2 regions of the Shewanella alkalitolerans genome follow, and region 2 is predicted to be linked to the other one. Evidence: riboswitches for the same ligand, from Rfam matches in the RefSeq annotation. Region 2 holds a riboswitch; the other holds the start of a gene.

Region 1 (15,559 bases), 450 kb from region 2:
TCGCTGGTTTGCGCCATGGTCGGCTCACTGTACTGATAATTAAGCAGGGTGATATCTAGCTGTTTGCTGCCTTTCTCGAAGTGGGTCAGCCTGATAGGCAGATAACCGAGTTCGGGTGACATCCAGAAAAAGGTTTGGCGTTTATCGTTGTCCCGCACCACCTCTATCTTGACCGTCTCATAGGTGCCGCTCGCGATCACCATGCGCTCCTTGCCGACCACCTTAAAGTCATACTCATCGATCTCGCCGCTCTTGAGCATCTTGTAGTGCAGCTTATTGCTGCCCTTCATGATATCTAGCCTAAACTGCAGCTGAACCATTAGAGGGTCGAAGAGATCCGGGGTATAGGGAAACTTTGCCCGTTCATCCTTGTAGCGGCTGTGCACCAGTTTCTGATCCAGCACATAGGCGGATTGCTCCTGATAGTCGGAGCCGGTGCCGCTGCGGTTATGGGTAAAGCGCATGGGGATAAGCTGCTCTCCCTCCTTGCTGAAGGTGCTGATGACGGTGCGCTTATCCCACAGCATCAAGAGGCTGACGTCGCTGTCGAAACGATATTGGTATAAGTTGTCCTGAGGCGCCGGCAGCTGATAGCGCGCCTTACCCAACTCTATACTGCCGTAGTTCACCTGATACTCGGCCGTGTGGGGGGTCAAGGGGTATTCATCGGCCTGTGCGGTAAGGGCAATGGCACAGAAAGATGAAATCATGAATGCGGATTTGAATATCGACAAGGCCTTCTCCCGGTAACTAAAGGTTAAAAGGGTAATGCAAACACTAGGGTCGCCAGATCCGGCTGCCACTCATACTTGGACAGCTTAACCCTACCTCGGTTCACTTCTATCGCTTCACTTCTTAATCTCTGCATCTGCTCGATAAAATAGGGACTGGTCTCGGGAAAGGCTATTTTGCCTTGGCTGTTGATCACCCTATGCCAGGGAAGCTCCAATGTATCGGGCGCCATCTTGAGGGCGCGGGAGACGTAGCGTGCCCGTCCGGGCAGCCCCGCGAGATCGGCTATCTTGCCATAGGAGCTGACCTTCCCCTCGGGGATCAGGGCAATCACATGCCATATCTTGGCCATGGGCGATAACTGTGTCTGATCCACGCGTTCTCCGTTTTGGCCCTAAGGCTTCTGCATATTAGGTTAGTGATCTATTGCTTAAGCCCAGAGTGCTTAACTTAATGCGTTTAACTTAAGCACGCCTCTGTCCGGCTTAAGGCTATGTTCTGATAGTAAACCAGATTTTTTATAATTTCTAAGGTTAAAGGGGGAGTTAATCTATCCGAGAGCCTGAGCGGCGAGAGAGGTAAGATGGGGGAGGTAGTCGCTTTAGTGCTGGATCGCGCTGCTATGAGTTGCTTGGGATGGAAAGAACAGACAGGTCCTTGTCGCTTGGCCTGTCTGCTCAACTGTCTGCTCACTTGTCTGTGTGACGTGGCGGTATCGCTAGCCTTGTGCGCCCAAGGCGGTTGGCTGAGCCTGTGATAACTCCTGTTTGGCACCAAAGCGATGAAACAGCACCAGGCCTATGGCGGCCAGCAGGCCGAAGCCGCCTATGATGTACCACATCAGGGAGGGCTCACCAGCGCCCTTAGCCACTTCGGCGTAGAGGTAACCCGATAGCGGGCCCGCCAGCAGGAAGCCGATGGCCGATGAGACGAAATAGTAGCCCATAAACATCGCCTTCTTATCCTGGGGCGCGAAGCTGGCCACATATTCCTGGCTCTTAGGGGACGCCACCATCTCGCCGATGGAGAAGACTAAGATAGAGGTGAGCACCATGGCGCCGCCCATGAGTATGCCATGAGCTAGTCCACCTAGCGCCGTACCCAGTGCCAGGATGAGGGTGCCGGCCACCAATACAGGTAGCGGACTGAAGCGCTCGGCAATGCGGCTTACCATCACCTGCATCAGCACGATAGAGAGGAAGTTCAAGCCGATAAGGTATTCGGGGTTCACCTGACGATACTGCTGGGCAAACTGCTGACTATATTGGCTGGCCAGCTCTGGGCTTTGCGCGATTGCGCCAAGGGCTGCGCCCAGCTCCTCCTTTGGGAGCATCACCTTGGCATGTACCAAGTCGAAGTAGGCCTCTGACAGGCTCAGGCTTCCTGCTGTGTAGGCTTTTGCCGCGCTCAGAAGCTCGTCGCTAAGCAGAGTGATATCTACGGGGGCGAAGAAGTCGAGCATTCCGGGCCAGGAGGCGAGCATGGTGACAAGATCTGAGGTATCGACAAAGTCACGGATATAGATGGGCAGGGTGATGAAGATCTGCTGGTAGACCATCCAGAAACCGGAGAGGATAAGCAGGTAGATCACGAAGGGTTTGTTGCCAAGGGCGATCTTCTGCTGATACCAGGGCAGTTGCTTGTCTGACTTGGCCAGCGTGTTCCAGAGAAAATGCAGACTAAACCACACCAGATAGATGGTGAGGCACTGCTCGCCTCTGATCCACTTGGCGCCGTAGGAGAGCAGGATCACTAAGGTGCCGAAAAACAGCAGGGCGAAACGGGCGTTGCCCAGAACCTCTTGGATGTCTCTCAACACCTGAGATAGCGGCTTGCCCCGCTGCTGGTGGGGATCCGTCGGTTCACGATAGAAGAAGGTTGCCGGTATGAAGTTAATGCCTATCCAGATCGCCGACATGATGAAGACCCAGTCCCAGCTGATGGCGCGGACATAACCTGCGATGAAGGGGCCGAGGAAGCCGCCCACATTGACCATCATATAGAAGATGCCAAAACCCAGGCCGCGGTTGGTGTGATCTGTGGTGCGCGCCACAGTGCCAGTCACCACAGGTTTAAAGCAGGCTGCGCCTATGGCGACCCCCATGAAGGCGATGAAGAAGCCGCTAAAGCTGCTCACCTGACCCAGGAGGAAATAGCTGGGGCACATGATGGCGTAGGCGATAAGAAACATCTTACGGTAGCCATAGCGATCGGCCAGGGCGCCGGTAAGCACGGGAAACAGGTAGAGAAAGAAGGGGATCATTCCCTGCAACAGGCCACGCTCCTGTTCGCTAAAGCCTAAGCCGCCTTGGTGAGCAGGAGAGGTCATATAGAGGGAGGAGAGGGTAAAGAAGCCATACCAGGCGAGACGTTCGAAGATCTCCATGGTGTTGGCCACATAAAAGGTACTGGGCAGAGGGGTACGTGTAGGGGTCGTCATTATTATTCTCGTATATTGTATACATTTGTCTGGTCATGCTATCGACTTGGGCGATGAAATACAAGTCGCCGGCAAGGCTTGGCCTGAAGGGAAAACCCGATTGCGGTTGCCTTTAATGTGATTTCGGTCATAATGGCGCCACTTTATATGCCTAATTTGATTAACCAGAACCTGAGACTATGCCTGTACTCGATATATTGACCATTCCCGATGAGCGCCTGAAACGTAAGGCCAAGCCCGTAGAAGACATTGCCGCCGTGCAAGGTTTTATCGATGATCTTATCGAAACCATGTACCACACAGACGATGGCATAGGGCTGGCCGCTACCCAGGTGGGCAGCGAACACGCCATCTTAGTGATTGATCTGTCTGAGGATCGCGATCAGCCCTTGGTGGTGATCAACCCTGAGTTCGTCGAGCGTTCGGGCGAGATCGTCGGCGAGGAGGGATGTCTCTCAATTCCTGGCTACCGCGCCAAGGTGACACGTTTCGAAAAGGTGAAGGTCAAGGCGCTTAACCGTCAGGGTGAGGCCTTTGAGATCGAGAGCGATGACTTCCTGGCAATCGTTCTGCAACACGAGATGGATCATCTCGATGGCAAGGTCTTTATCGAGCATTTGTCGCCCCTCAAGCAGCAGATAGCGCTCAAGAAGGTAAAGAAATATCGCTAATCGATAGCGATAGCCGATAACCCATAACCGATAAAACCACCCTAGGGTGGTTTTTTTGTGTCTGCCTGTCGCCTGTTGGCTCGATGCTTTGAGGTGATCTTCCACTCAAATCTCAGGTTTCTCTGCTTGCGATCTGCCAATTTATAAATATACTGTATTTATATACAGTATTTGCGGTATTTATGTTGAGCGTGACTCGGTGCGTTTGGGATAACGCTAGGTTAAGTCAGGTCTAAGTCCTGGTTTAGGTCTTGGTTTAGGCATTAGTCTTGATGAGGGCTTAGCCTATAGTCCGATTTCCGAGGGGCGCTTAACCGAATCGAACCGAATGAGAGCGGGTGTATCATGGCCTTGGCAGATCTTCAACTTGAACGTTTACTCCAGCGCAGCGATCTCTGGCGCGGCGATGCCTATCATCCCCAACAAATGGGGCTGGATAGCGGCTATCCTGAGTTTAATCGTCATCTGGGACAGGGAGGCTGGCCCAGTCAGGGGCTGTGCGAGATCTTCTGCTCCAGCGAAGGGATCGGCGAGCTGAGCCTGGCGCTGCCTCTGATGCGCCGTCTGATCCCTAGGCAATCGAGGGAGGGAAGTGCTGCCGGGTTGGTGAGTCTGGTGGCGCCGCCTCACGTGCCTTATCCCCAGTCGCTGGCGATGCAGGGGATAGATGTAAGCCGTCTCTTGTGGGTCGATACTCAGACGCCGAAGGAGCAGCTTTGGGCGCTCGAGCAGATCTTAACCAGCGGCGCCTCGCCTCTGGTCTTATGTTGGCTCGAGGATCTCAGTGTCAGTCAGGCCAGGCGTTTGCAGCTTGCTTGCGAGAAGGGCGAGAGCCTGTGTCTCTGTTATCTGCCAAGCAAGCTCAAGGAGCAGGCTCATCCCGTGCCACTGCGGATCGCCTTGCAACCTAGCACTGAAATCAACACAGGAACCAAGATAGAAAGCAGTAGCGAAGCTAACACAAAAATGGGCAACGATAGGCTTCTCGAGACCCAGGTGGATATTCTAAAGCGCCGTGGTGGCTGGCCAGCGCCGCGCTTCTCCTTATCCCTGCTACCCGAGCTACTAGCCCAGAGTCTGATGCTCGATGTGACTAAACAGCAGGAGCAGGATAAGAGATTGGAAAATGAGCTGAATAAGCAGCTGAGCGGTCAGATCTTACAAGGCCCCTGGAGTGCGTAGATGTTGTGGCTGGCGGTCTATTTTCCCCACTGGTTACTCCAGTATCAAAGCTATCATCAAGGCTTGCCCCAGGGCGGCGAGCTGGCCCTCTTTGAGCGTCAGTCGAGTCAGATCTTGATCGCATCGAGTGCCGCGGCTAAGCTGGGCGTGGAGCCGGGGCAGAGCCTGGCTACCGCCCAGGCGCTCTGCCCATCGCTGCAACTGCTGGCCTATGAACCCTCTTTGAGTCAGGAGGCCAGCCATTGGCTGTGCCAGTGGAGTTATGGCTACAGTGCCAGGGTCGTGCCGCCTGTCTGCCCGTTCGAGCAGGCCCAGCAGCATAGGCTAAATAAGCCGAGTAAGTCACATAAAGCAAGCAAATCGAGTCGATCCTATGATGTGCCCAGTGTGGCAGACACCCTACTGCTGGAGGTGGGCTCCATGGCAAAGATCTTCGGCGGCCTGGATAGGCTCATCCGTCAATATCAGAAGAGCGCCCAAGGCTATGGCCTCGAGTGTCAATTTGCCCTGGGGGAGAATGCCTTGCTGGCTCAGTTGGGAGCTAGGCATCTACCGCTCACTCTGCCTGCAGATGTCACCTGTGATAACAAGAGGAACCCGAAAGAAACTCGCGAGTCTAGGTGCACTAAGTTAGGGAACTCTAAGCGAGGGAACTTTAAGCCAGAGAGCCTAGAGTCGGAAATTGGTGCCACAGCATCCACATATCTCGCTAATCGAGAAGTGAGAGAAGCTGCCCTAGAAGAGAAAAATCAAGAAGAGAAAAACCAAGAAGAGAAAGCCCTAGGAGAGAAAGGCCAAGGAGAAGAAACCAAAGCGCAATCGATAGATGAGCAAGCGGGGGCATCTCTGGTTAGTTTACCTCTGATCGCTCTCAAGCAGGTCGCGCCTCTGCCGCTCTCTGTCTTGCCACTGCCTGGGCATGTGCTGCAGTCTTGCGAGAACATGGGGCTTACTCAGGTGCAGGCGCTGCTCGCCTTGCCACTCAAGGAGCTTGGTGAGCGCTTTGGCGAGAGTGTCTTAACCCTGCTGGCTCAGCTCAAGGGGCTGCTGCCTCAGGTACACGAGTTTTACCAGATGCCAGAGTCTTATCGTCACAAGCTTGAATTGCTCTATGAGGTGAGTCATCTCGAAGGCTTGGCCTTTCCCCTCGGGCGCATGCTAGGAACACTATCGGCCTATCTGGTGCAGCGCCAGCAGGCGGTGCTGGCGCTGTCATTAACCTTAGTGTTTCGCGACTTGAGTCTGGTGCCACTGCGCTGCGAGATCCGTTATCCCTTCGCCGAGCATAGGGCAGATGCCTTACTTAAACTCTGCCGTGTGCAGCTAGAGAGTCTCACCCTGGCGGCGCCGGTGATCAGCCTGGCGATTCAGGCCGATACCCTAGTGCCGCTATCGGTGCAGACATCCAATTGGTGGCAGGGCGAGGGTAAGAGTGATGCCAGCATGCGCCTGCTCTCACTGCTTGAGGCGCGTCTAGGTGCGGATAAGGTCAAGGGACTTGAGCACTGCAGTCACCATCTGCCGGAGCTGAGCTGGCAGAGCCGCTCGCTTTCTCAGAGCCGAGCCTCTCAAAGCCGCTCGGGCGCTTTGGGGGGTAAGCGATCGAATCAAGCCGTTTCTCAAAGCGCTTCCCGTCAAAACACTTCTTGTCAAAGTATTTCTAGTCAAAGCGTTTCTACTCGAGGTGCTTCCAGCCAAAAGTTTGAAAGCCAAGCGCTTGAGCGCCAAGCGTATGATCGGTGCGCCGAGCCGAGGGCAAGCTATCAGGGCAAGACTCGGGCGCTGAGCGAGGAGGCAACCTTATTTGCAGATCTGTTTCATGGCCTGTGCGATGGCCGCATCCGCCCTAATTGGTTACTGCGCCAGCCCGAACCGTTGGCGCCGGAGTCGGTGAGCCTGCTTAAGGGGCCGGAGCGGCTGCACAGTCCCTGGTCGGCGGCCTCGCCGCGGGATTATTACCTTGCCCGTATGCATCAGGGGGGGCTCTGCTGGGTATTTCGCTCGCCTGAGGGGTTATTCCTACAGGGATGGTTTGGCTAATGTACAGCGAATTACAGTACGCCGAATTGCACGTCCTCTCGAACTACAGCTTCTTGCGCGGGGCTTCCCATCCTCACGAGCTGGTGGAGCAGGCTAAGCGCCTTGGCTATCAGGCATTGGCGCTGACCGACGAATGCTCCTTTGCCGGTGTGGTCAAGGCCCATGAGGCGGCCAAGCGCTGCGATCTTAAGCTGATCCTGGGCGCCGAGTTTCATCTCGATGAGGGGCTGTTCGTGCTGCTGGCGCCTTGCCGTTTGGCCTATGGTGAGATCAGCGCCCTGATCACCAACGCCAGGCGAAGCCAGGGCAAGGGTGAGTACCGAGTGAGCCTGGAGGCCATCTTGGCTCAGCAGGAGAGCCTGCTGCTATGGCACCCGCCCACGCTGGCGCAGTTCAGGCAGGCTGGCGAAGCAAGGAGTGGCGAGGCAAGGAGTGATGATGCAAGGAGTGGCTTGGCCGTAAACGATACGGCAGAGAGTGATACGGCAGGGAACCATGCTGCACAGAGTGATAGGCCTAATCTGTTGTCCCGTTATCGTGAGCACATAGTGAGCATCGCCTCACGGCTGGTTTTAGCCTTTCCGGATCGTCTGCATCTGCTGATGGAGCGGCTCTTGCTACCGGGAGAGGCGCTTAATCTGCAGCAGTGGCAATGGCTGAGTCAGGCTCAGAACATTCCCTGCGTGGCGGCTGGCGGCGTGCGCATGCACGAGGCGGAGCGTCAGCCGCTGCTGGATATTTTAACCTGTATCGCACATGGGCGGGATCTCGACAGCGGCGCGGCGCTATGCTCCATCAACGCCGAGGCCAGCCTCAAGCCGATTGCGGCGCAGCATAAACGTTATCCTCAGGAGTGGATCGATAACGGTCTGGCCCTGGCCCGTCGCTGCCACTTCTCTCTGGATGAGCTCAAGTATGAGTACCCAGCCGAGGTGGTGCCCGCCGGCATGCTGGCCAGTGACTATCTGGCGCAGGCGGTGCGTGAAGGCGCCAAACGCCGCTTTCCCGATGGGGTGCCCGATAGGGTGAAGGCGCAGTATGAGAAGGAGCTAGAGCTGATCGCGGCGATGGCCTATGAGTATTTCTTTCTGACCATCTATGACATCGTCTGTTTCGCCAAGTCTCAGCAGATCCTCTATCAGGGAAGGGGCTCGGCGGCTAACTCTGTGGTCTGTTATTGCCTGGGGATCACAGAGGTGGACCCCACCAAGATCAACATGTTGTTTGAACGTTTCATCTCCAAGGAGCGTAACGAGCCGCCGGATATCGACGTGGACTTCGAGCATGAGCGGCGCGAGGAGGTGATCCAGTACATCTATCGCAAATATGGCCGTGAGCGTACGGCGCTGGCCGCGGCGGTGATCTGCTATCGATTCAAGAGTGCCATGGGCGATGTAGGTAAGGCGCTGGGGATAGATGCCGAGCAGGTAGCCCTAATGATAAAGAATATCGATCGCCGGGATCCCAAACATCACTGGACGACTCAGCTTGCCGCCATGCTGCCGGAGGCTGGCCGCGGGCGCATGTTGCAGCCCTTGGTGCAGACGCTGATCGGTTTTCCCCGCCATCTGTCTCAGCACGTGGGAGGCTTTATCATCTCGGCAGGGCCCTTGTCTGAGCTGGTGCCCATTGAAAATGCGGCCATGGCGGATCGCACCGTGATCCAGTGGGATAAGGATGACTTAGAGAGCCTGGGGCTGTTAAAGGTGGATATCCTGGCCCTGGGGATGCTGACGGCGATCCGTAAGACTTTCGCCTTGCTGAGTCGCCCTGAGAAAGCCTTTTCCATGGCCGATGTGGCATGGGAGGAAGCCGAGGTCTATGGCATGTTGCAGGCGGGCGACAGCATAGGGGTGTTTCAGGTCGAGTCCCGGGCACAGAGCGCCATGCTGCCAAGGCTTAAGCCAGCCTGTTATTACGATCTGGTGGTGCAGATCGCCATCGTCAGGCCCGGGCCAATTCAGGGGGACATGGTACATCCCTATCTGAGGCGACGTGATGGCCTGGAGGCGGTGGAATATCCCAGCCCGGCGGTCGAGTCCGTGCTGTCTCGTACCATGGGGGTCCCTATCTTTCAGGAACAGGTGATCCAGCTGGCCATGGTGGCTGCAGGGTTCAGTGGCGGCGAGGCAGATCAGCTGCGCCGGGCGATGGCGAGCTGGAAGCGTACCGGTGAGCTTGAAAAGTTTGAGGCTAAACTGCTTCAGGGGATGGCGGCGCGGGGGTACAGCCAAACATTCGCCGAGCAGATCTACAGGCAGATCAAAGGCTTTGGCGAGTATGGCTTTCCCGAGTCGCATTCGGCCAGCTTTGCCCTGCTGGCCTATGTGTCGGCCTATCTTAAACATCATTATCCGGCGGCCTTCTGCTGCGCCTTGCTTAACAGCCAACCCATGGGCTTCTATAGCCCGTCGCAGCTTATTCAGGATGTGCAGCGCCACGATGTTATGGTACTGCCGGTATGTGTCAATTACAGTGAATGGGATAATAGCCTGGTGCCCCTGCAGGAGGCTGAGCAGCCTGCGATACGCCTGGGCTTTAGGCAAGTGAAGGGACTCAGGCTGGAGGAGATCAAGACCCTTGTCGCGGCGCGCCCCGAAGGCGGCTTTACCCGGGCCGAGCAGCTCTATGAGCTAGGTTTATCTCAGGGCTGTCTGACCTTGCTGGCCAGCGCCGATGCCCTGTTGACGCTGGCCGGGCATAGGTATCAGGCGCGCTGGCAACTCAGTGCCTATCAGCCGAGCCTTCCGCTGTTCGATGACTTGCCTGCTGTCGCCAGTGATGTGGTGTTGGCGCCCCCAAGTGAGATGGCTGCCATGCAGAGCGACTATCGCCATCTGGGGCTCAGCCTGGGGCGCCATGTGATGGCTCAGCTTAGAGGGCTGGCGCCATTTGTGGGCTGTCGCCGCGCCAGTGAGTTAGCCGATTGTCGTCATGGGCAGCTTGTGCATGTGGCGGGCGTGGTGGTGGGGCGTCAGCGTCCCGGTACCGCCTCTGGGGTTACCTTCGTGACCTTAGAAGATGAGACGGGCAACATCAATGTGATCGTCTGGAGTGCCACAGCCAGGGCGCAGCGTCAGCCATTTTTAACATCAAAAATTTTAAAGGTAACTGGGATGCTAGAGACTCAGTCTGGCGTATCACATATCATCGCGGGCAGGCTGGACGATCTATCGGCTTTGGTGAATAATTTTGAATCGAGCTCGCGGGACTTTCGTTAGTGGTCGCGTGTTAATGATGCCATCCTGGCGAGCCACAACAGGCTTACTCGGGTTGTTCCTGTCATTGTCCTCGTTCTAGCCCTTTGAGGTATACTCATCGCCTTTGGTTCAACGATAGGCGTGAGTTTAGGCTCCAAATACCAGCAAAATGACCGGGAGAGAAAGGGTGAAGTTTGTCTTGTTAACGCACGAGCGGGAGTACGATCGTCCCAGCAACACTGGCCAGCTGGCGTTAGCTGCATTTCCTGAGCTGTGTCGCCGTGTGCCCTGGTCACGGATCGCGCCCGATGAGGCGTTGAAGCAGGCCTGTGAATCGGGTGAAGCTCTGCTGCTCTTTCCAAAGGAGCGCGACACAGACGAAACCGACTCAGGTTCGAGAATGGGCTCGAGCGTGAATCAGGTTAGCACGCCCGAGCAACTCCTAGCCAAAATAGATGAAGAGCAGGGCATGCGTCAGGTGATCATTCTCGATGCCACCTGGCAGGAGGCTAGAAAGATGATGCGTCAGAGCCCCTATCTGCAAGCGGCGAAGAGGTTGACGCTGCAGGAAAGCGAACCGTCACGCTATCGCCTAAGGCGGAATCAGTTATCTCAAGGTCTGTGCACCATAGAGTGCATCATTAGCCTGATGCACAGTTTAGGGATGAGCCAGGAGGCACAGCAGCTTGATGAGGCGTTTGATCTCTTTATGTTAGATCACCGTCAGGTAGACGCATAGGAAGTGGCTGAGGGCGCCGGCGAGCACAAACAGATGCCAGATGGCGTGATTATAGGGAATGCGTTTACCCACATAGAAGATCACCCCGGTGCTGTAGAAGATCCCGCCCGCCAGCAGTAGCTGAAAGCCCAGTAGCGTCATGGCTGCAAGCAGCTGCTTCATCACTATGACACACAACCAGCCCATCACCAGATAAAGCACTAGGCTAAAGATCTTGAAGCGGTGAATAAACAGTGTCTTAAACAGGATCCCGCCTAGGGCCAGACTCCAGATGGCGATGAGAATGGCATCGGCCTCGACACTGTCGAGCAGGATCTGCATCAGCGGCGTGTAGGTGCCGGCGATCAACAGATAGATGGCGCAGTGATCGGCTATCTTGAGTTTATGCTTTAACTTAGGTGCCGAGACGCTGTGATAGAGCGTTGAGCAGAGAAACAGGAGTATGATGCTCAAACAATAGAGTGCCAATCCGCCCAGTTGAAGATCGGTGAGCCTGTCCCATCCCTTATGCAGTGAAAACGCTAGCGCCAGAATACCTGCAATCACACCCAGGCCATGGCTGAGGGCGTTTGCCAGCTCTTCTGCGCGGCTATAGGGAGCGGCCGTAGCAGCAAAGCTGGGCTGACTATTCAGGCCGATCTCTTGGGGCTGTATGGTTTGTGGCGGCAGGGACTGTGGTGGCATTAGACTCTCTAAAACTGGTTAGACCTCGTTAATGGTGAGTCTAACAGCATGCTGGTGCAAAAGAAACAGTTAAGCGTACATGTGTACGCCTAATTCGGATTTTGTCATGTTAGTGATTGAATTTATTGCTTTTTAAATTTCAGACTGTCCACTATCTATCCTTGATTGAACTAATAGCATCTCTTCTTCTCTAAAATGCTAAGTTTCCTAAGGAAAGGATGAGTTGCTATTGCGAGTGCACCCTAAGGATAGCCAATCTTCCTGGCTTGACCTCAATCTTAATCTAAACCTAAACCTTAATGCTGATATTGATATCGAGCAGTTAGTCTTCTGCCATCTAGCAAGTGAGCCATTAGCGGGTAAGCAAGCCGACCAAGGCGCTCATGCAGAGGAGCTTTTGGTTAAGGAGCTTTCGCTTGAGGAACTTTCGCTTAAGGAACTTGTTCCTAACGCACCTTTTGAAGGCCCACTTTCTATCGCTATAGCTGCAAGGATTGGCTGGAAAGATCTGTCACTCTTCTTGGTCGTCTTGCTGGCACATCTTGCATTGCTGGCTTTCTTGAGTTGGCAGTTTAAGGGGCCATATCTGGCTCAGGAATCAATTAAGCAAGACAAGAAGGCCATCAGCGCCTATATGCTGACTCAGGCAGAGTTTGACGCCATGAAGGCCAAATCTCGCCCTGCTGAGGTACCAGTAAACGCGCCAAAGCAAGATACGCTTAATCAAAGGGCTGAAGTGACAGAGGACAATCCGGCGCCGATTTTCGCTCAGCAAAGTGCCGCTCCGATTAAGCCGAGTCCAGAGAAGGAGGCGTCAGCGACTCAAGTTACTCGTTTCCAGCCTAATGTTACCCAAGCAAGTGTTGAGCCCTCCGTTGTTCCAGCAGTTGATCCCTCCGAGTTTAACATCGCGCCTAAAATCGAAGTGCACGCTGACACTCAGAAAAAGAATGAAGCATTCTCTTTCAAGGCTGCGAAAGGTCTTAATCTGGAGAGGGGAGCAGCAGACTCGGGAGCGGTAAGCGCTGCAACTGGCGATTATATGGCAAGATACAGACAGGCACAGCTGGACAAGCTAGTCGAGCACGCCGCCGACAAGGCCACCCAGAAAAAGTCGATGAGCGAGATGGATGGCGAGATGAGGGTGTTAGCCTTGCCTAAGGAGAACGAGTATGAGACGGCAATCACCTTAGACAGCAAGGTGGATCCCAATCGCATCGTCAAGATAGGGGATACCTGTTATCGGGTCGTGAGTGTGGCGACAGCAATTAACCCCCATGGGGAAAACTTAGGCTTCCCCTTTAAGTGTGGTGGCGACAAGGTGAAACAGGCGATTAAAGACTCTCTCGATAAGCATCTGAGTATGATGGGCGTGAAGGTTAAAGATAAAAATTAGCGTGATATATTTTCATTTAAATAATATTTTTCGCCTTATGTGTTGTTCAAGTTTTTGATTTTACTTGGTTGTTATGCACTGTTAATTTGATGCCAGCATTCATTTAAAGGGGCTTGCCACCCTCAATCTCTTAGGTCTATACTGAGCCCCTCTTGTCGGAGTGCCATTAGGCTGAGACCGTTTATTCGGGATCCGTTGAACCTGATCAGGTTAGTCCCTGCGAAGGAAACAAGCATAATATGACCTTAGTGTCCCGCCGTTTTTTATCGGCCAATAGGATTAAAATCGCCGCAAATTTGGCGAGCGCAATCCCAGTGACACCCAGCATATTTTTGAATCAGGCCATTTGGCCTGACTCAATGCCCTCAACGCCAAACTTCTCCAGACAAGCAACTTCATCTAACCCTATAGTGAGATTGCTTATGTCAACACGTCGTGAAATGCGAGCAGAGGCCCAGGCCTTTATCGATAACCTCAAACCCCTACAACACCCTAATTCGCAAAAATTTTACCTAAGCGGCAGCAGGCCAGATCTCAAGGTCGCGATGCGGCAGATCTTTCAGTCAGACACCCTGATTGGCGGCACGGCTGAGGCGCCTGTCTATGAGAAGAATCCCCCCATCACAGTCTATGACTGCGCCGGGCCCTATTCAGATCCCGAGGCTGATATCGATGTGCGTCGTGGTCTTGTTAAGCTGCGCAGCGAGTGGATCGCCGAGCGCGGCGATACCCAAGAACTCGAGCAGGTAAGCTCAGGTTTTACCCAGCAGCGTCTGGCCGATGAGGGGCTAGATCATCTGAGGTTTGAGCAGCTGCCCAAGCCAAGACGCGCCCTTGAAGGCAAGGTGGTGACTCAGATGCACTACGCCAGACGCGGCATCATCAGCCCCGAGATGGAGTATGTGGCCCTGCGTGAGAACATGGCACGCGAGACAGTGACCGACGAGGTGCTAAATCAGCGCGCGCCGGGTGAGAGTTTCGGCGCCAAGCTAGGTAAGCCGATCACGCCAGAGTTTGTGCGTCAGGAGTTGGCGGCAGGCCGGGCAATCTTACCGCTTAACATCAACCACCCTGAGGCTGAACCTATGATCATCGGCCGTAATTTCCTGGTGAAGGTCAACGCCAACATAGGTAACTCGGCGGTTACCTCCTCTATCGAAGAGGAGGTGGAGAAGCTGGTGTGGGCCACCCGTTGGGGCGCGGATACCGTGATGGACCTTTCGACCGGTCGCTATATCCATGAGACCCGCGAGTGGATCATCCGTAACTCGCCAGTGCCCATCGGGACTGTGCCCATCTATCAGGCGCTGGAGAAGGTCAATGGCGTCGCCGAAGATCTCACCTGGGAGATCTTCAGAGATACCCTGATCGAGCAGGCGGAGCAGGGGGTGGATTATTTTACCATTCACGCCGGTGTGCTCCTGCGCTATGTGCCCATGACGGCCAAGCGCCTCACAGGCATAGTCTCTCGTGGCGGTTCCATCATGGCCAAGTGGTGCCTCTCTCACCACAAGGAAAACTTCCTCTATGAACACTTCGATGAGATCTGTCAGCTGTGCGCCGCCTACGATGTCTCCCTCTCGTTGGGTGATGGCATGCGACCAGGCTCCATCGCCGATGCTAACGACGAGGCGCAGTTTGCCGAGTTGGAAACCTTAGGCGAGCTGGTTAAGAAGGCCTGGCAGTATGACGTGCAGACCATCATCGAAGGGCCGGGTCATATCCCGATGCAGCTTATCAAGGAGAACATGGATAAGCAGCTCGAGCTGTGTGACGAGGCGCCGTTTTATACCCTAGGCCCTCAGACCACCGACATTGCTCCAGGTTATGATCACTTCACCTCAGGCATAGGGGCGGCGATGATCGCCTGGTATGGCTGCGCCATGCTCTGCTACGTGACGCCCAAGGAGCATCTTGGTCTGCCAAACAAGGAAGATGTTAAGCAGGGGCTGATCGCCTATAAGATTGCCGCCCATGCCGGCGATGTAGCCAAGGGGCATCCTGGCGCGCAGATCCGCGACAACGCCTTGTCTAAGGCGAGGTTCGAGTTCCGCTGGGAAGATCAATACAACCTGGGGCTGGATCCCGATACCGCCAGGGCGTATCACGACGAATCACTTCCGCAGGAGTCGGCCAAGGTAGCCCATTTCTGCTCCATGTGCGGTCCCAAGTTCTGCTCGATGAAGATCACCCAAGAAGTGCGCGAATACGCCGCGGCCCAAGCGATTGAGGTGAGGGAGATTGAGGTTGAGCAGATTGACGTTACTGCTAGCGCGCCAAAGGCAGAGATCCAGCAAGGGATGGCGCAGATGTCGGCGCAGTTTAAGCAAAGTGGCAGCGAGCTCTATCACAGCGCGGTGAAGCAAAGCCCTGGCGTTGAAAGCGCCTCTCTTGAAAGTACCACTTTTGAAAGTACTGCTCTTGAAATTACGGCTCTCGAAAAAGCAGAAGAGGTGTAGCCATGTCCGCTAAAAA
Region 2 (15,559 bases):
GAGGTGGCCATTTACCAGTCACCCGAGCTGAACGCCTTTGCCACAGGCCCCAGCAAGGACAACTCGCTGGTCGCCGTCAGTAGCGGACTGCTTTACGGCATGACGCAAGATGAGATCGAAGGCGTATTGGCCCACGAGGTGAGCCATGTGGCCAACGGTGACATGGTGACTCTGACCCTTATTCAAGGCGTGGTTAACACCTTCGTGATCTTTGCGGCCCGCGTGGTGGCTAGCATAATCAATAACTTCGTTGCCAGCAACGACGAAGAGGGCGAAGGCCTGGGCATGTTTGCCTACATGGCAGTGGTCTTCGTGTTGGATATGCTGTTTGGTATCCTGGCGTCTATGATAGTGGCTTACTTCTCACGTGTTCGTGAGTTCAAGGCTGATGCCGGCGGTGCTCAGTTGGCAGGCAAGCATAAGATGATTGCGGCGCTCGACAGATTGCGTCAAGGCCCAGAAACCGGTGCCATGCCGGCACAGATGGCTGCCTTCGGTATCAATGGTAAGAAGTCGATGGCCGAACTGATGATGAGCCATCCACCACTTGAAAAGCGTATCGAAGCACTGCGCGCACAATAATCGATAGTCGATTGATAAAACGGGAGCCTAGGCTCCCGTTTTTTGTATCTTTTCTTTGCAAATACGATTTTTGTTTTTCTGGGTGGCAATGATAAATGCTCATTTGCATAGCAGTAGTGTGATGCAGATCATGTTTATCTGTGAGTATGAGGCTTGCGGCATAGATATTTGATTAAGTGCACATTTTTAAGCAGTTGCTATTGTTAGTATGCCCGCAAGAGAAATTTGCCTATTTGCAAAACCTTAGCTATTTTAAGCTAAGTTGTGCAATTAGGAATAAGGCACGATGGGATATAACAACTACACCCACATCGCCAAACATAAGAGAGGAAATTATCGTGAGCAATAAAATTCTAAGTGCGTTATTTGGTGCTGGTTTGGCGGCGCTAGCCTTGTCTCCAGCGGCAATGGCTGAGCCTCAAGAACTTGCAGAGATGCATGCTGAGATGGAAGGCTGTGAAGCGTGTCACGCCAATGGTGAACCATCTGCCGATGGTGCTCACGAATTTGAGCAGTGCCAAAGCTGTCACGGTACGCTAGCCGAGATGGACGCAGTGCATAAGCCACACGACGGTAATCTGATGTGCGCCGACTGTCACGCGCCACACGATTCAAACGTGGGCGATCGCCCAGCCTGTGATAGCTGCCACGACGATGGCCGTACCGCAGACTCTGTATTGAAGAAATAAGATTTTCATTACAGGATAATCGACAAACACCGGCAGCTTGCCGGTGTTTTTGTATCTGCCATCGGCAACTTTATCTCTGTTCTATTACTCGTGACTGGAATATTAGCCAGATCTGCGAGTTCAACTCTCCATTTATCATTAATCGATTCCATTAGCCCATGCCAACGGTGCACAGTTTCTGCCAAAAGGCGGGTGGCTGATAAGCCTTCACTAGCCTGCGGGCTTTATCACCGCCCTCATCTCTAGATCCAATTTTGTTCGATTTTCCATTAGTAGAAAAGTATTAGTCTTGTGTCCTGAATAGATACTTTGTCTAGCGGGACTTCATACTCTTTGTGGACGTAAGTCCTTCGTCTTAGATAGATAATCTTGGCCATAAAAACAGATAGGTGCGCCATGGATGGAAACAAAATTGATGCAAGCAGTCTTTAAGGCCGGGCATTTTGCCTGGCGCCGGGCAATCAGCCGATTGTTCTTGTTAGCGATGCTTTTTGCTGGCTTGCCTGTGTGGGCAGATGATCTCAGTAGTCTTGATGAGTTGGCTCAGGGGGATAATGCTAGCATCATGCAGCTTGGGGATGCGCTGCAGGCCGACATCACCCAAAGTGGCGAGGCGAACCGCGCCTTGTTTACCCAATCTGGGGTGGCCAACAGCGCCGAGCTGCTGCAACAAGGGATCGGCAATCAGGCGTATCTGCTGCAGCAAGGGGAGGCGATAGAGGCCAGCCTGTTGCAGGTGGGGGTCAACAACAGCCTGATCGCCAGTCAACTTGGGACAAACCTGTCTCTGGTAGCTGAGCAGCGGGGCAGCGATAACCAGGCCTATGTGCAACAGAGCGGTTATGACAATGAGGTCAGCATCTATCAAAATGGTTCGGGTCATGGGGTGATTGTGACCCAGTGGGGGAATGCACAGCGGGCAAGTGTGACTCAGGGGTATCGTTAGGGAAGGTGCCAACAAGTCGTCACAAAGCCCCGCAGGACGAGGCTTACAGCGGTATTTGCTGCGTTACAGTTCTTGCGAAAGACTAGGGCCACTCGCTGCAAACTGTGCCTTGCATCTATCCACTTTAAGCACACGCAGAGCAAGCACGGGACTTATTCGCACCTTCCTTAGCAGTAAGACGGTGAAAGATAAGGTGAAGGGATCTCACCTCAAACAGATATTCTGGTAGGGCTTGATAAAATTGGCGCAATTAAGATGTTATTTTTAATTCTATAGTTGTTATTATATGTGTCGGTTTAATGGAATACGCTTATAACTAGCGACATGGAGTGAGCAGGATGTTCAAAGTGATAAATTGGGTAGTGGTATCGCGATCGCAACTGTTGATTGATCTGTTGGAGACGCGTTGGCCCCAGGAGTTTCTGGTTAAACTGGCTAAGGTCACCCCCGAGAGTGTTGAAGTGACTATGAGTGAAGGGAATTACTCTTTGGTCGTTATCGATCTCGCCACCATAGATGTGCAGCGTGCCTACCAGGTACAAAAGCAGATCGAGAAGCGCCACAGCGCCCGCGTGGTATTCTTGCACTACCCGAAACAGATAGATGCAAGATTCTTAATTTCCCCCATTACCGCCGCCGTCTTTTATGGCGATGCTTCCCTTGAGCAAATAGGCAAGGCCTTAGCCAATGTGCTACGCGGCCAGACGGTGATCCCCCATGCTTTGCTGTCGGCTTCTGCGGATCAGGAGCAGCTTGACGGCGCCGATAACCTGACGATTCGCGAGCGAGAGGTGCTGCAGGCATTACTCTCGGGTAGCACCAACGTGGATATCGCCAATCAGTTGTTTGTCAGCGAGAGCACCATCAAGACGCATCTCTATCGTGTGTTTAGAAAGATTGGTGTCTCAAGTCGTGGACAGGCGATTGCCTGGGCACAGACTCATCTGCATGAGGTTCAGCAGTGAAATACCTGGGCCGCTTGCTCCTGTTAGCGGCCTTTTCGGCTCCTGTTTATTGTCAGGGGGCCGATGTCGACGAGGGCAGTAAATTGGCAGCGCAGAGCACGAGTGACGCGCCGCCCAGGTTGGAGTCTGATCTCATCGATGGACTGATCCTCAACCGCGCGATGACTCGCGTCGGACACAGGTTTTACCGTGAATTTGTCGCCGCCTATCGAGATATAGGTGGCATGACGGAGCACGGTGGATTCCCATTCATATCTTATGTCGGATAGCTATCCTGTTTAGCTTACATGCCAGTAAAGCGTAGTTTCGGGGTGTTAAAGTTAATCAATGCCAGAGCTGCTTGAGTCGAAACTGAGTTATACCTCGAAATTGGCTGTGAGTCGCTATGGCATCGGCCATCAAAAGTGTCATGTATATTGATTGGCTATGGTAGTAAGGATGGTGCGTATAATTTAGCCGTTCAGTCCAGTGCTACATAAATAGTGGATAGAAGTGCATCTTGATGCAATGGGGTGAGCAAAAGTTAATCAGAGTTTAATTGGCTTCGCATTTAAGACTTATTTCTGAAATGTTGTGCGTACGACATTTTGACTGTGCTCTCCCCTTGTTGTTAAAAACTTATCATTTCATGGTTATTTTGACTAATCATATATATTTTAATCAAATATGGGATATTTTTGCCTCTGGCTATTTAGAGGAAGCACATTTTTGTGTAGAATTCGTCAAGTTTTTGACTTGCTGAATAGGTACGATGAAGAAGTTAGCATTGTTAGTAGTGTTAGCGCCGCTTTATGCACATGGAATGGCGCCTTTTGGGCTTGATTGGGGGGAGGATGTCAGCCAGTATGGCGAGGTCAAACGCCAGGGAGATGAACTCAGGGTGGAAACCCATGTATTACCTAAGTCTTTGTCTCTAGCCAAGGATTATGTGCTCTATGCCGACAAGCAACATGGGCTGTTAAAAGTCATCATGACAAGCAGAAATTATGGCTTGTATGATGATGACTATAAAGAAGATTTTAATTTTATTAAGCAATCGCTAGTCGATACCGGCTATCAAACAACAGAGTTCATTGGCAGTGAGATGAGCTCCTATAAATGTGTGTTGCAGGGGAGCTGCTTCGGCAAGCGCTGGTATGGCTTTACCGACGATGGCACCAATGTGGCGCTAGAGCAGGTGGCCAAGACCCGCCACGATGCCTATCTAAAGCTGACTTTCAAGGCGCCCAAATTACTGCAGATCGAAGCGGAGCGCGAGGATCTCAAGCAGCTCAAGCAGCAAGATCAATTGAACAGCGATAGATTAGCATTCGATTAAATAGTCGCTAACATCGATGGGGTGAGCGCCCGTGTTCAGCGCAGTGCTGCCAATCACGCTTCCTACTTTCATTGCGCCCACTTTTCATAGTGCCCACTAGTCATAGGGCCCACTTGGTTATTCAGGTGGGCTCTTTCATTCTCTAAGCTAAAAAATCATCACTCGCTGATTGAGTTAACTCCTTTATTTATATGATGGATCACAAACAGCTTATTTGTGAGTATACTGACAGGATTAACGACATATCGAGGATAGTGCAATGGCCGAAGAGACCATTTTCAGTAGAATAATTAGACGCGAAATTCCCGCCGACATCCTGTACCAAGATGAACTGGTCACCGCCTTTCGTGACATTCAGCCCAAGGCGCCAACTCATATTCTGATCATCCCCAATCACCTGATCCCGACTGTTAACGATGTCAAGGCATCGGATGAGAAGGCCCTGGGTCGTATGATGACGGTAGCGGCCAAGCTGGCCGATGAAGCCGGCATCGCAGAGGATGGGTATCGTCTCATCATGAACTGCAACAAGCATGGCGGTCAGGAAGTCTTCCATATCCATATGCACCTGTTAGGCGGTGATTTCCTGGGGCCGCTAGTGTCGCGTTAATCCCAGACTATTCTTGGACTGTGTAGAGTAATGAAGACAAACCCTGATTTTTTCCCGCTGACAGACTTGGCGACCCGCTTCGTCGGTCAGCTAGTGCAGTGTCGCCGACTTGGGCTCAGTGTGCTCGAAGCCAGCGAGCAGCATGTGCTGATCGAGCTGCCCTATAGCAGTGAGCTTATCGGTTATCCAGACACAGGCGTGATACATGGCGGGGTGATCACCACCCTGATGGACACCGCCTGCGGCACAGCCGTGGTCTGCAACATCTTCGATAAGTACAAGTCGCTGGAGTTGTCGCCGACGCTGGATCTGCGGGTCGACTACATGAAACCCGCCGAGCCCAACAAGAGCGTCTATGGGTTCGCCGAGTGTTACAAGCTCTCCTCGAGCGTGGCCTTTACCCGCGCCATCGCCTATCAGGATTCTATCGACGATCCTATCGCCCATGCGGTGGGTTCTTTCATGCGTATCAGCCCTGAGATGGTGGGCGACGCCTTCAGACAGGCTCTGATGGGAGAGGGAAAATGACCATGGTCACACCAGAAGCCAATCAGGCATTAAACGTTAAAGATATCGTTAAGAAGGCGACAGAACTCAACGATTTCGGTCACCTGTTGGCGCATGTTCCTTATGCTAAGTTTATTGGCATGCAGGTGGCGCGCTTCGGCGACGAGCTGGTGTTTCAGCTACCGAAGAAAGATGAAAATATCGGTAACCCAACCCTGCCGGCCATTCATGGCGGGGTGATAGCGGGATTTATGGAGATGTCGGCGATCGTGCAGCTGATGGTGTTTATGCAGACCACCAAGGTGCCAAAAATCGTCGATTTCTCTATCGATTACTTAAGGGCGGGCCATCACAGAGATAGCTTCGCCGAGTGTAAGATCACCCGTCAGGGGCGCCGCGTGGCGAACGTAAACATCAACTGTTGGCAAACCAACCGAAAGGCCTTGATTGCTACCGCCCGCGCCCATTTTCTGATTGAATAGATGTTAAGGTGTCGCATAAGGAGAATAGTGATGAACAAAGGATTAGTGTTAGGCTGCTTGTTGCTGGGACTGAGCGCCTGTGCGCCCCATACCGGCGGCATCATGACCAGCTCCACCGGTGAGGTGCGGGTAGATAATGGCTCCTTCCACTCAGACGTGGATGTCAGCGCGGTGACCACCCAAGCCGAGGCGGGTTTCCTGCGGGCGCGCGGCACTATCATCAGTAAGTCACCAAAGGATCAGCGCCTGCAATATAAGTTCACCTGGTATGATGTCAATGGCGCGACGGTAGAGGATGAGGGGGTGAGTTGGAAGTCCCTTAAGCTGCACGGCAAGCAGCAGATGCAGGTGACGGCGCTGTCCCCAAATGCCACCGCGGTGCGTTGTGAACTCTATGTGCGCGAGGCCATTTCCAATTAAAAATTGCTTTCAGGAATGAGTCGAGCGAATGATTTGATGAAAACGTCAGCAATGCTGGCGTTTTTTTATGGATCACGCGCAAATATTGCGTTAAATATGTCAACTCTTTGTATGAGTCATGTATAATCGGCCTCGCCAAGGGGTGTTAACGCCAAGCCATAGCTTAGCGATTGACTGAGATGTCCGCAGGACGAACCCTTAGAACCTGATCCGGCTAATACCGGCGTAGGAATGGGCCACATCACTAGATTTTACACAATCTGTCTGTGCATTCTTTCTCGCTTTCTTAAGTGCCGGATCTCAATATTGATTTGAGGTCCTATGTTTACATTAAAATCTTATTCACCCATCGCCCTTGCCGTTGCGGCGGCGTTAACTCATACCAGCCTGATGGCGAGCGATACGCCGCCAGCCAACGACGAGATGGAAGTGATAGTCGTCACCTCCGATTTTCGCCAGTCTAGCCTAGACAAGATGCCCTCTAGCATCAGCGTCATAGATCAACAGCAGATCGAGGACGAGGGCGCCCAGCACTTTGAAGACGTACTCAACGGCATTGCCAATTTCAACTGGTCTGGCGGCAGCTCGCGGGCGAAATATTTCCAGATCCGCGGTGTGGGCGAGCAGGAGGAGTATCAGGGTGCACCTAACTCTTCGGTTGGCTACATCATAGACGACATCGACATGTCGGGCCTTGGGATGATCTCCAGCATGTATGACCTGCAGCAGGTCGAGGTGCTTCGCGGGCCACAGGGCACGCGCTATGGTGCCAATGCCTTAGCCGGTCTCATCTACCTTAAGAGTAACGATCCTACCTCGGTATTCGAGCATGGCGCCGAGCTGCAACTGGGTGACGATAACCTGCGCACCTATAGCGGCTTCAGCTCTGGCCCATTGAGTGATTCGGGCAAGCTCTTGTACCGCGTATCGCTGCAGCAACATGAACAGAACGGCTATCGCGACAACCTTTACCTGGGCCGAGATGATACCAACGGCAGAGATGAATTTACCGGCCGCATCAAGCTGCGTTGGTATGCCACAGACGATCTGGTGGCCGATCTCAGCCTGATGCACGCCGACTTTAACAACGGCTACGATGCCTGGACATTGGACAACAATGGTTTCGATACCCTCACAGATGAGCCGGGTGTCGACAAGCAGCGCACCACGGGTGGCTCGCTTAAGTTGACTTACTCAGGCGCCGACAGCTTCGAGCTGGTCTCACTAAGCTCAGTGGCCCAGAGTGATACTCATCACGGCTACGACGGTGACTGGGCGAACCCAGAGTTTTGGGCGGCCCGCAGCTGCGAGGGTGAGCCTTGTCAATACGACTACACCTGGAACAAGCTGGGTGACAGAACCACGCTGTCTCAGGAGTTTCGTCTGAGCTCCACCGAGGCGGGGCGTATCTTCGATGGCAGCACCGATTGGTTGGTGGGTGTCTATGGTCTGAGACTCACAGAAGACAACGACACACTCGAAGTCTATAACGGCTGGGAAGACAGACTGCTGGCCGAATATGAAGCGACTAACTTGGCAGTTTTCGCGCAGTTAGACAGCGACTTAGGCAATGGCTACGCGTTGTCAGTGGGTGCCCGTCTGGAGCGCCGCGAGAGCGATTACAGCGACTCGGACAAGGATGCCTTCGATCCCTCTGAGAACATGTGGGGCGGTCATATTGCCCTGAGCAAGACCCTGAGTCCAGGCCAACAGGCCTATGCCCGTATCGCCCGTGGCTATAAGGCGGGTGGCTTTAACATGTCACTGCCAGTTTCCCTTAGCGATAAGAAGGAGTTCCAGGCCGAGACTCTGTACAACTATGAGCTGGGCCTCAAGTCAGAGTGGCTAGATGGCGACGCGACCACACACTTCTCGCTGTTTTACATGGACAGACGCGATCAACAGGTCTCAGCCTCACAGCAAAACCCTGACGAGCCACAGAAGTTCATCCTCTACGTCGAAAATGCCGGTAGCTCACACAACTATGGCGCCGAGCTGGAAGCCAACTGGTATGCCACTGATAACCTTAAGTTATACGGCACGCTAGGCTGGCTAGAGACCGCCTACGGCGATTACGCCTACCAGGATAAATACGGTGGGTTGGTGGATCTCACTGGCCGCGAGCTGGCTCACTCACCTAATCTTACCTATAGCGCGGGCGCGACCTATCGTAGCGATCTGGGCTGGTTTGCCAATCTGACTACCAGTGGTAAGAGCGAGTTCTACTACTCAGACAGCAACGACTCTAAGTCAGAGCCCTATACTATCTTCAATGCCCGTGTCGGCTACGAGACAGAGACCTGGTCGGCTTACCTTTGGGGACGCAACCTGTTTGATGAGAAGTATGGCGTGCGCGGCTTCTATTTCGGTAACGAGCCGGATAACGGCTGGGCCGATAAGCAATATATCCGTTATGGCGACCCTCGCCAGCTGGGGGTCACTGTCAACGTCAAGTTCATGTAATTGGCACTTTGCCATTGCTAATCTTTGTAGGGGCGGGCAGGGCTCGCCCTCTTTAAGGAGTTAAGATGAAATTAACCGCTGAAATCAGCATGTATCCCCTCAAGGATAACTATATCGATCCCATCAAATGGTTTATCGGACGGGTTGACACTTACCCCAACATAGAGCGCCGTACCAATGCCATGGCCACTCAGGTGTGTGGTGAGTATGGCGAGGTAATGCAGATGTTGGCCACCGAGATGGAGGCCGCCCACGAGAAGTGGGGCAAGGCGGTGTTCGTGGTCAAGTTTATCGGCGGTGAGCTGGACCTGTCCCATCAGGAATAAGGCCAAAAGGCGAATAAGTTAACGGGAGCGACACTCATCCTATGATAGATTTCTGGTCCGCTTTGGTCAGCACCCTGACCCAGGCTTTCGAGCAGGCCAACGCCATGACGGCTTGGGAGGCCGTTGCCGTGGTCTTGGCATTGGCCTACCTGGCGCTGGCGATGCGCGGCAACATCTGGTGCTGGGCGGCGGCGTTTGTCAGTACCGCCATCTATACCTTGCTGTTTTGGGAGGTCTCCCTGCTGATGGAGTCGCTGCTCAACGTCTACTACATGGCGATGGCTGGCTACGGCTTCTGGCTGTGGCGCTATGGCGGCGGTGAAGACCATGGTGTCGAGGTGGTCAGCTGGTCGCTTGGACGGCATCTCTATCTGATTGTCGCGACCAGTGTGGTTTCCCTGGTGGTCGGCCATTTGATGGCAACCCACACTCAGGCATCCTACCCCTATCTCGATGCGGCAACCAGCTGCTTTGCGGTGATGACCACCTATCTGGTGGCGCGCAAGGTACTGGAGAACTGGCTCTACTGGGTGGTTATCGATTTTGTCTCCATCTACCTCTATCTTAACAAGGGACTGATGCTCACCTCTATGCTGTTCATCTTGTATGTGGGCATGGCGATAGGGGGTTATTTCCTATGGCGTACCAGCATGCAGCAGCCAAGTCAGGGTGACTACTCCTATGACTAAGGCGAGTCTTGCCGTACTGTTCGTCGAGGCTGTGATCTGATGTCGGCTGACGGTAGTGCTGGCGCGAATAGCACCTTGCTAGCGCGCCTGATAGGCAGCCTTCCCGAGGCGGTTAAGGTGCAGCTCTCTGAGCTTGGCTGTCCACTGGATGAGAGCACACAGATACAGGTGCTCTCGCGGGGACTGAGCAACCAAAACTATCATCTAAGCCGCGATAACCAGCAGCTGGTGCTGCGGGTCAACAGTCAGGCCAGCAGCCAGATCAGCGCCCGCGACCATGAGGTGGCCAACTGGCGCCTGGCAGAAGAGCAAGGCCTCGCGCCAGCGCTCTTGTATGTGGCGCCGGGTAATAGCGTCTATCTCAGCCGTTTCATCGACACAGGCGAAGATTGGAGCCGTTTGATGACGGCCAACCCCGCCCATCCGCTGCAGGATGAGTGCGTCACCCGGCCGGATGCCGAGGTGTTGCTGCTCGATCTGCTCAAGGGGCTAGCTCAATTGCCGTTGCCGGTGAATCCTATCTCGGTGACAGAGCAGTGGCAGCGCTACTTTGGCCAGCTAGAGATGATTGCCGAAAGCCTAGATGCGGCGAGCACAGATAAAGCCAGTCTTGATGCGGTAGGGAGCACGGATCTGCCCATATCCTATCTCGAGCCTTGGAAGACGCGATGGCAAGCGCTTAAGGCGCACCAGAGGCGGGTCGATGCCGTGCTAGCGCAGCTTAATGCCTGTGAGTTAGCGCCACAGTATAGCCATAGGGATCTTAACCCCCACAATCTCTTGATAAGCCAGGGGAAGCTCTGGTGTATCGATTATGAATACGCCTGTAGCTCCCACCCCTTGGTGGATCTTGCCAGCATGCTGGCAACCCACAGACTCTCTAGTGAGCAGCGCCATCGGTTGATCCTCGGCTATCTGAATGATCATCCCAAGCTCAACGATAAGGCGCTCGCGGCCATTCCCAGTGCCTTGGCGCTTTACTGGTATTTCGCTGCCTGCTGGGCACTGCTGATGGCAAGTCAAGGCGAAGGCCTATTGAAGCAGACTGTGCAGCAGTCGGTGGAGAATGCAGTGCGGCAGACGCAGGGCGAGTCAGATGTCAGCCTGCCACACAGCGTGAGCGACTACCTGCAATGTTTCGATGACTTCATGGTGCTGGTGGGTTAACGAGCCGTTTTTCGTCCGATTCTGTTTCCGAGTCTGTTAATCCGTCAGGGCTAACGCATTTCAACAATTTTATCTCGCTTCTCTCCTCGTTTATTTCAAGTCGCCTGTTTCGTTTCGCTTGTCTCAACTCGCCTGTTTCACTTCATCGAGATCATAGTTTTTTTACCTGTGTTCATCTTTGCTGAAATTTAAATGATTAGCTAAGGGTCTATTAGGTAATGACAAAATAATGAGAGAGTGAGGTTATGCAGAAACTGTACGCTAAATTTACCCAGGGGATCGCCCAGCTCGACGGCGTTGCCGCCTTGGCACTTAGGCTCTATCTGGCGCCCGTGCTGATGCAGGCAGGATACAACAAGCTGTCGCACTTTAGCGACACGGCGGCCTGGTTTGGTAATGCCGAGTGGGGCTTGGGTCTGCCCATGCCTGAGGTGATGGTGGCCCTGGCGGCCGGCAGCGAGTTTGTCGGTGGCTTCTTGCTGATCTTGGGCTTGGCGACCCGGTTGATCTCTATTCCCTTGATGGTCACCATGGCGGTGGCGGCCTTTAGCGTGCATTGGAAAAACGGCTGGTTGGCCATCGCCGATCCTAGCTCCTGGCTGGCCAACGAGCAGGTGATGGCCTCGGCGGAGAAGCTCGCGGCGGCTAAATCTTTGCTACAAGAACATGGTCATTATGAGTGGCTGACCTCCTCGGGTAACTTTGTGATCCTCAACAACGGCATCGAGTTTGCCGTTACCTATCTGTTTATGCTGTTTGCCTTGTTGATCATCGGTGGCGGACGTTACACCAGTCTGGATTATTGGATCGCCCGCAAGTATCAGCCCAAGGCTTAACCCGGCGTCATCAAGTGTAAATCCCACTGTTTCAGTGGGATTTTTTTTGCCAATTTGCTACCCTCGAGGTCGGTATTAATGACAGGATAATCTTTGTGGATGCGATCGAACTTCTGTTGACTCGGCAGTCTTGCCCCCGACTAGTCGCCCCTGCGCCCGATGCGGCGCAGCTTACACAGATCTTAAACGCCGCGGTGCGAGTGCCGGACCATGCAGGCCTCACCCCGTGGGAATTTATTGTCGCCGAGGGCGATGGCCTAACGCGCCTGGCTGACCATTTTGTCGAGGCGATGGAAAAAGAGGGTGGCGATGAGGCAGCGGTCGCTAAGGCCGCCAACATGCCGATGCGCGCCCCCATGGTGGTCACTGTAGTGGCCAAGGTAACCGAGCACCCTAAGGTGCCGGTACTAGAGCAACATATCGCCGCGGGCTGCGCCTGTATGGCGATGCAGCAGGCCGCCTTTGCTCTTGGACTGGGCGGCATCTGGCGTACCGGCCCCTTGGCCTTTAATCGTCATCTGCATCGGGCCTTAGGTCTGGGCGAGCAAGATCAGATAGTGGGCTTCCTCTACCTGGGCACGCCCGCGGTGAAGGCGCCGTTAAAGCCGCAGAAATCGGCCGACTCGGCGGTGCGTTACCTCTGATAAGGGTGATAGCAAACGAAATTGTGAAGCCAGGTACTTTAGCTTCGACTTTGGTCGGGTTTACAGGGCAGTAAAAACTGGCAAAGTGAAGGGGAGCCTGCATCCTACCTATGCAAGGTTTTCACCCTAAGTGATTGTGTTGCCCGCTTGCTGCGGGCATTTTTTTGTCTGTCAAAAGAGGGGAGCCAGATGTTGCCGCTAGCCCCCATCCTGAACGCCTTTTCTATACTCTTATCTTACTCTTACCTCTATTCCTATCTATACCCCAACACCCACATTCAGATTCTCGAACCAGTCGAGGAACTGCTTTACCTGGGGACCGCGGAAGATCCGACCGTGCTGAGGGCAGAGGTATTGAATATCCAGTTTGCGTACCCGCTTTATCCAATCATTCTTGGCACGGTTTGATGGCATCCACCTCTGATGAAAGTAGGCCATCTTGGCGCAGTGTTGCTCGAAATCATCGACATAGATATCGGCCTGAGGATCTTCCAGCGCCGCGCCGATATCGCCGCTCATTAAGACCTTAGTCACAGGATCATACACATGAAAATTACCCGAGGCATGCAGGTAGTGAGCGGGAATAAACTGCAGCTCAACTTGATCTAGGCTCACGCTACCGCCGTTGTCGGCGATGGGCTCGTAGCTGATGTTATTCATGCCGAAATGGCGGATGAACCCCTCCCATAGCCAGGGAGAGTAGAGTTTAGCTTTGGGCAGGGTCTGATCCCACAGGCCGAGTGATGAGATGATGTCCGGGTCCTGGTGGGAGGCAAACAGATGGGTCAGCTGGCTCAGGGGGATATGCTTGACGATATTGGCCAGCATGGCCGCAAACAGCTCTATGCCACCGGGATCCATCAACAGGGCATGATGGCTGCTCACCACCATGTATTGGTTGGTGTCGATGATCTTATCGGGTTTTTCGGGGTCGCGACCGAAGTAGAGCCATTTGTGGGTAGGGGTTTCGATGATCAGCTCACTCTTCATGGTGCGACTCCTTGTCGTTAGCTTTTCGGTAAAAAGGGGGATCAGGGGGCTGTGTTGCCAAAAAGGGTAATGGCATGGTCGACCCGGCGGCGGATCAACTGGGCCACATCATCCACCCGGTTGGCCACGTCGTTGAATATGGTCTGGTTGGCGGTGTCGACCCGGCAGGCCTCGATGCGGCAGATGGAGGCCAGTATATTGGCGGTGCGCAGGTTACGTTTCAGCTCAAACAGCTGGTTTTCCATCTTGTCGATGAGACGATCAAACTCCTGCTGTAACTTGCTGTGATGGGCCTGGGTGGCGGCGACAGCCGGGTTGATGGTGTCGCCATAGGGCGCGCCATTGGCCTTGAGTTTCGCCTGCTGAAAATGATTGAGTGCGACTGCCGCCCTGGCGGTCTCTGTGGCGAGACGACTGGCCTGGTGGGCCAGTTGATTGATGTCGGTGGCCGCCTTCATGGTGTAGGAGGCCAGATCGTCGATGAAGCCAGTTAACGCCTTGAAACCGAGCGCCGCATTGCCCACCCGCGCCGAGGCTGCCTGGGCATTGCTGGCGGTAAGATTTATCTGTTTGCAGTAGCTAAGTGTCTGATTGAGCTCGGCGGCGACCACTGCCGCAATGACATGATATTGACTGATTTTCGGCGCGTGTTGTGTCATTAGAACCACTTCCTATGTAGAACCAATCACAGTATAGTCGAGATCACCCAATGCGAAAGTAACCTAGGAGAATGAATTGCTTACCCTAGAAACAGAGCGTCTCGTCTTACGTGAAATGACAGTAAAAGACGCCCCCTTTATGCTGACCCTGCTCAACAGTCAGGGCTTTGTCGATAACATAGGCGATCGCGGCGTGCGCACCCTGGCGCAGGCGGAAAACCACCTCATCGAGGGGCCGATCAACAGCTATCAGGAACATGGCTATGGCATGTACTGCATCGAACTCAGGCAAAGTGGCGAGCCAGTGGGCGTTGCTGGCCTGGTGAACCGCGAGCAGCTGCCCGGTATCGACCTTGGTTATGCCCTGTTGCCGGAATTTTTGGGCAAGGGTTATGCGGTCGAGGCCAGCCGCGCCGTGCTTGCCCATGCTAAGGCGCTCAGACTCAGCAGCCTGCTGGCGATAGTGAAAGAACGCAATGGTCCCTCGCGGGCGCTGCTTGAGAAGCTCGGCTTCGAGTGTCAGGAGCTAATCGCCTGGGGCGAGGGCGACGAAGTATTACTTTACAAGATAACACTTTAATTAAATTGGCTATTTTGATAGCGTGTGTATTAGCAATCTCGTGATCTAGCTTGTAAACAAACTCGGAAACTATCTGGTCACCGTCTTGAAAAAAGCGGTCTTGTAAAAGCAGTCTTGTAAAAAGGTCATCGCGAGTAAACAAGGCCACAGGCTAAACAGGCAATTTCATCTATCGGTCATATGGCTTTGTTATAACAAACCCATTGGAGCATCAACATGAGTCAGGACGCATTGAGAGGCTGTTTAAGTGGTGAGCGAGTGGTGTTAGAGCCGCTGCAGGAGGAGCATATTCCTGCCTTGTCCATCGCGGTCAGCGACGGCGAGCTGTGGAACCTCTGGTACACCTCGGCGCCCCATCCCGATGAGATGAAGACCTATGTCGAGCAGGCGCTGGCCAGCGAACAACGCGGCGAGGCCTTGGCCTTTGCCGTCAGAGACAGGCACTCGGGGCAGATTGTAGGCTGTACCCGCCTGATGTCATGGGATCAGACCCACAGACGCATAGAGATAGGCCATACCTGGTATGCCAAGAGCGCCCAACGTACCGGGGTCAACAGCGAGTGTAAACTCCTGCTGCTCACCTACGCCTTCGAGACCTTAGATGTGATTGCGGTGGAATTTCGCACCCACTGGCACAATCAGCGCTCCCGTGAAGCGATCACCCGTCTGGGAGCCAAGCAAGATGG

The links. Region 2 has a riboswitch for thiamine pyrophosphate ahead of K0J45_RS08775 (TonB-dependent receptor). Riboswitches for the same ligand answer to the same signal wherever they lie in the genome.
Region 1: linked by a shared signal. The riboswitch ahead of thiC (phosphomethylpyrimidine synthase ThiC) and the one ahead of K0J45_RS08775 (TonB-dependent receptor) in region 2 are both predicted to bind thiamine pyrophosphate.

What each region holds. Positions count from the first base shown of each region.
Region 1 is NZ_CP080422.1:2,391,869-2,407,427, reverse strand. Features, by position in the region: gene K0J45_RS10780 (DUF3108 domain-containing protein) at 1-710, opposite strand, end outside; gene K0J45_RS10775 (MGMT family protein) at 758-1,084, opposite strand; gene K0J45_RS10770 (MFS transporter) at 1,451-3,172, opposite strand; gene def (peptide deformylase) at 3,352-3,843, shown strand; gene imuA (translesion DNA synthesis-associated protein ImuA) at 4,189-5,025, shown strand; gene K0J45_RS10755 (Y-family DNA polymerase) at 5,026-7,065, shown strand; gene K0J45_RS10750 (error-prone DNA polymerase) at 7,065-10,286, shown strand; gene K0J45_RS10745 (DTW domain-containing protein) at 10,453-11,004, shown strand; gene trhA (PAQR family membrane homeostasis protein TrhA) at 10,978-11,688, opposite strand; gene K0J45_RS10735 (hypothetical protein) at 11,912-13,084, shown strand; TPP riboswitch at 13,231-13,329, shown strand; gene thiC (phosphomethylpyrimidine synthase ThiC) at 13,507-15,543, shown strand; gene K0J45_RS10725 (bifunctional hydroxymethylpyrimidine kinase/phosphomethylpyrimidine kinase) at 15,546-15,559, shown strand, end outside.
Region 2 is NZ_CP080422.1:1,939,044-1,954,602, forward strand. Features, by position in the region: gene htpX (protease HtpX) at 1-582, shown strand, start outside; gene cctA (tetraheme c-type cytochrome CctA) at 921-1,271, shown strand; gene K0J45_RS08735 (curlin) at 1,687-2,217, shown strand; gene K0J45_RS08740 (LuxR C-terminal-related transcriptional regulator) at 2,556-3,182, shown strand; gene K0J45_RS08745 (curli production assembly/transport protein CsgE) at 3,179-3,451, shown strand; gene K0J45_RS08750 (hypothetical protein) at 3,949-4,500, shown strand; gene hinT (purine nucleoside phosphoramidase) at 4,760-5,110, shown strand; gene K0J45_RS08760 (PaaI family thioesterase) at 5,141-5,638, shown strand; gene K0J45_RS08765 (PaaI family thioesterase) at 5,635-6,099, shown strand; gene K0J45_RS08770 (YcfL family putative periplasmic lipoprotein) at 6,130-6,519, shown strand; TPP riboswitch at 6,648-6,768, shown strand; gene K0J45_RS08775 (TonB-dependent receptor) at 6,841-8,982, shown strand; gene K0J45_RS08780 (hypothetical protein) at 9,048-9,308, shown strand; gene pnuC (nicotinamide riboside transporter PnuC) at 9,350-9,997, shown strand; gene K0J45_RS08790 (phosphotransferase) at 10,037-11,164, shown strand; gene K0J45_RS08795 (HvfX family Cu-binding RiPP maturation protein) at 11,410-12,000, shown strand; gene K0J45_RS08800 (NAD(P)H nitroreductase) at 12,096-12,644, shown strand; gene K0J45_RS08805 (oxygen-binding di-iron domain-containing protein) at 12,903-13,634, opposite strand; gene K0J45_RS08810 (hypothetical protein) at 13,676-14,293, opposite strand; gene K0J45_RS08815 (GNAT family N-acetyltransferase) at 14,370-14,873, shown strand; gene K0J45_RS08820 (GNAT family N-acetyltransferase) at 15,090-15,559, shown strand, end outside.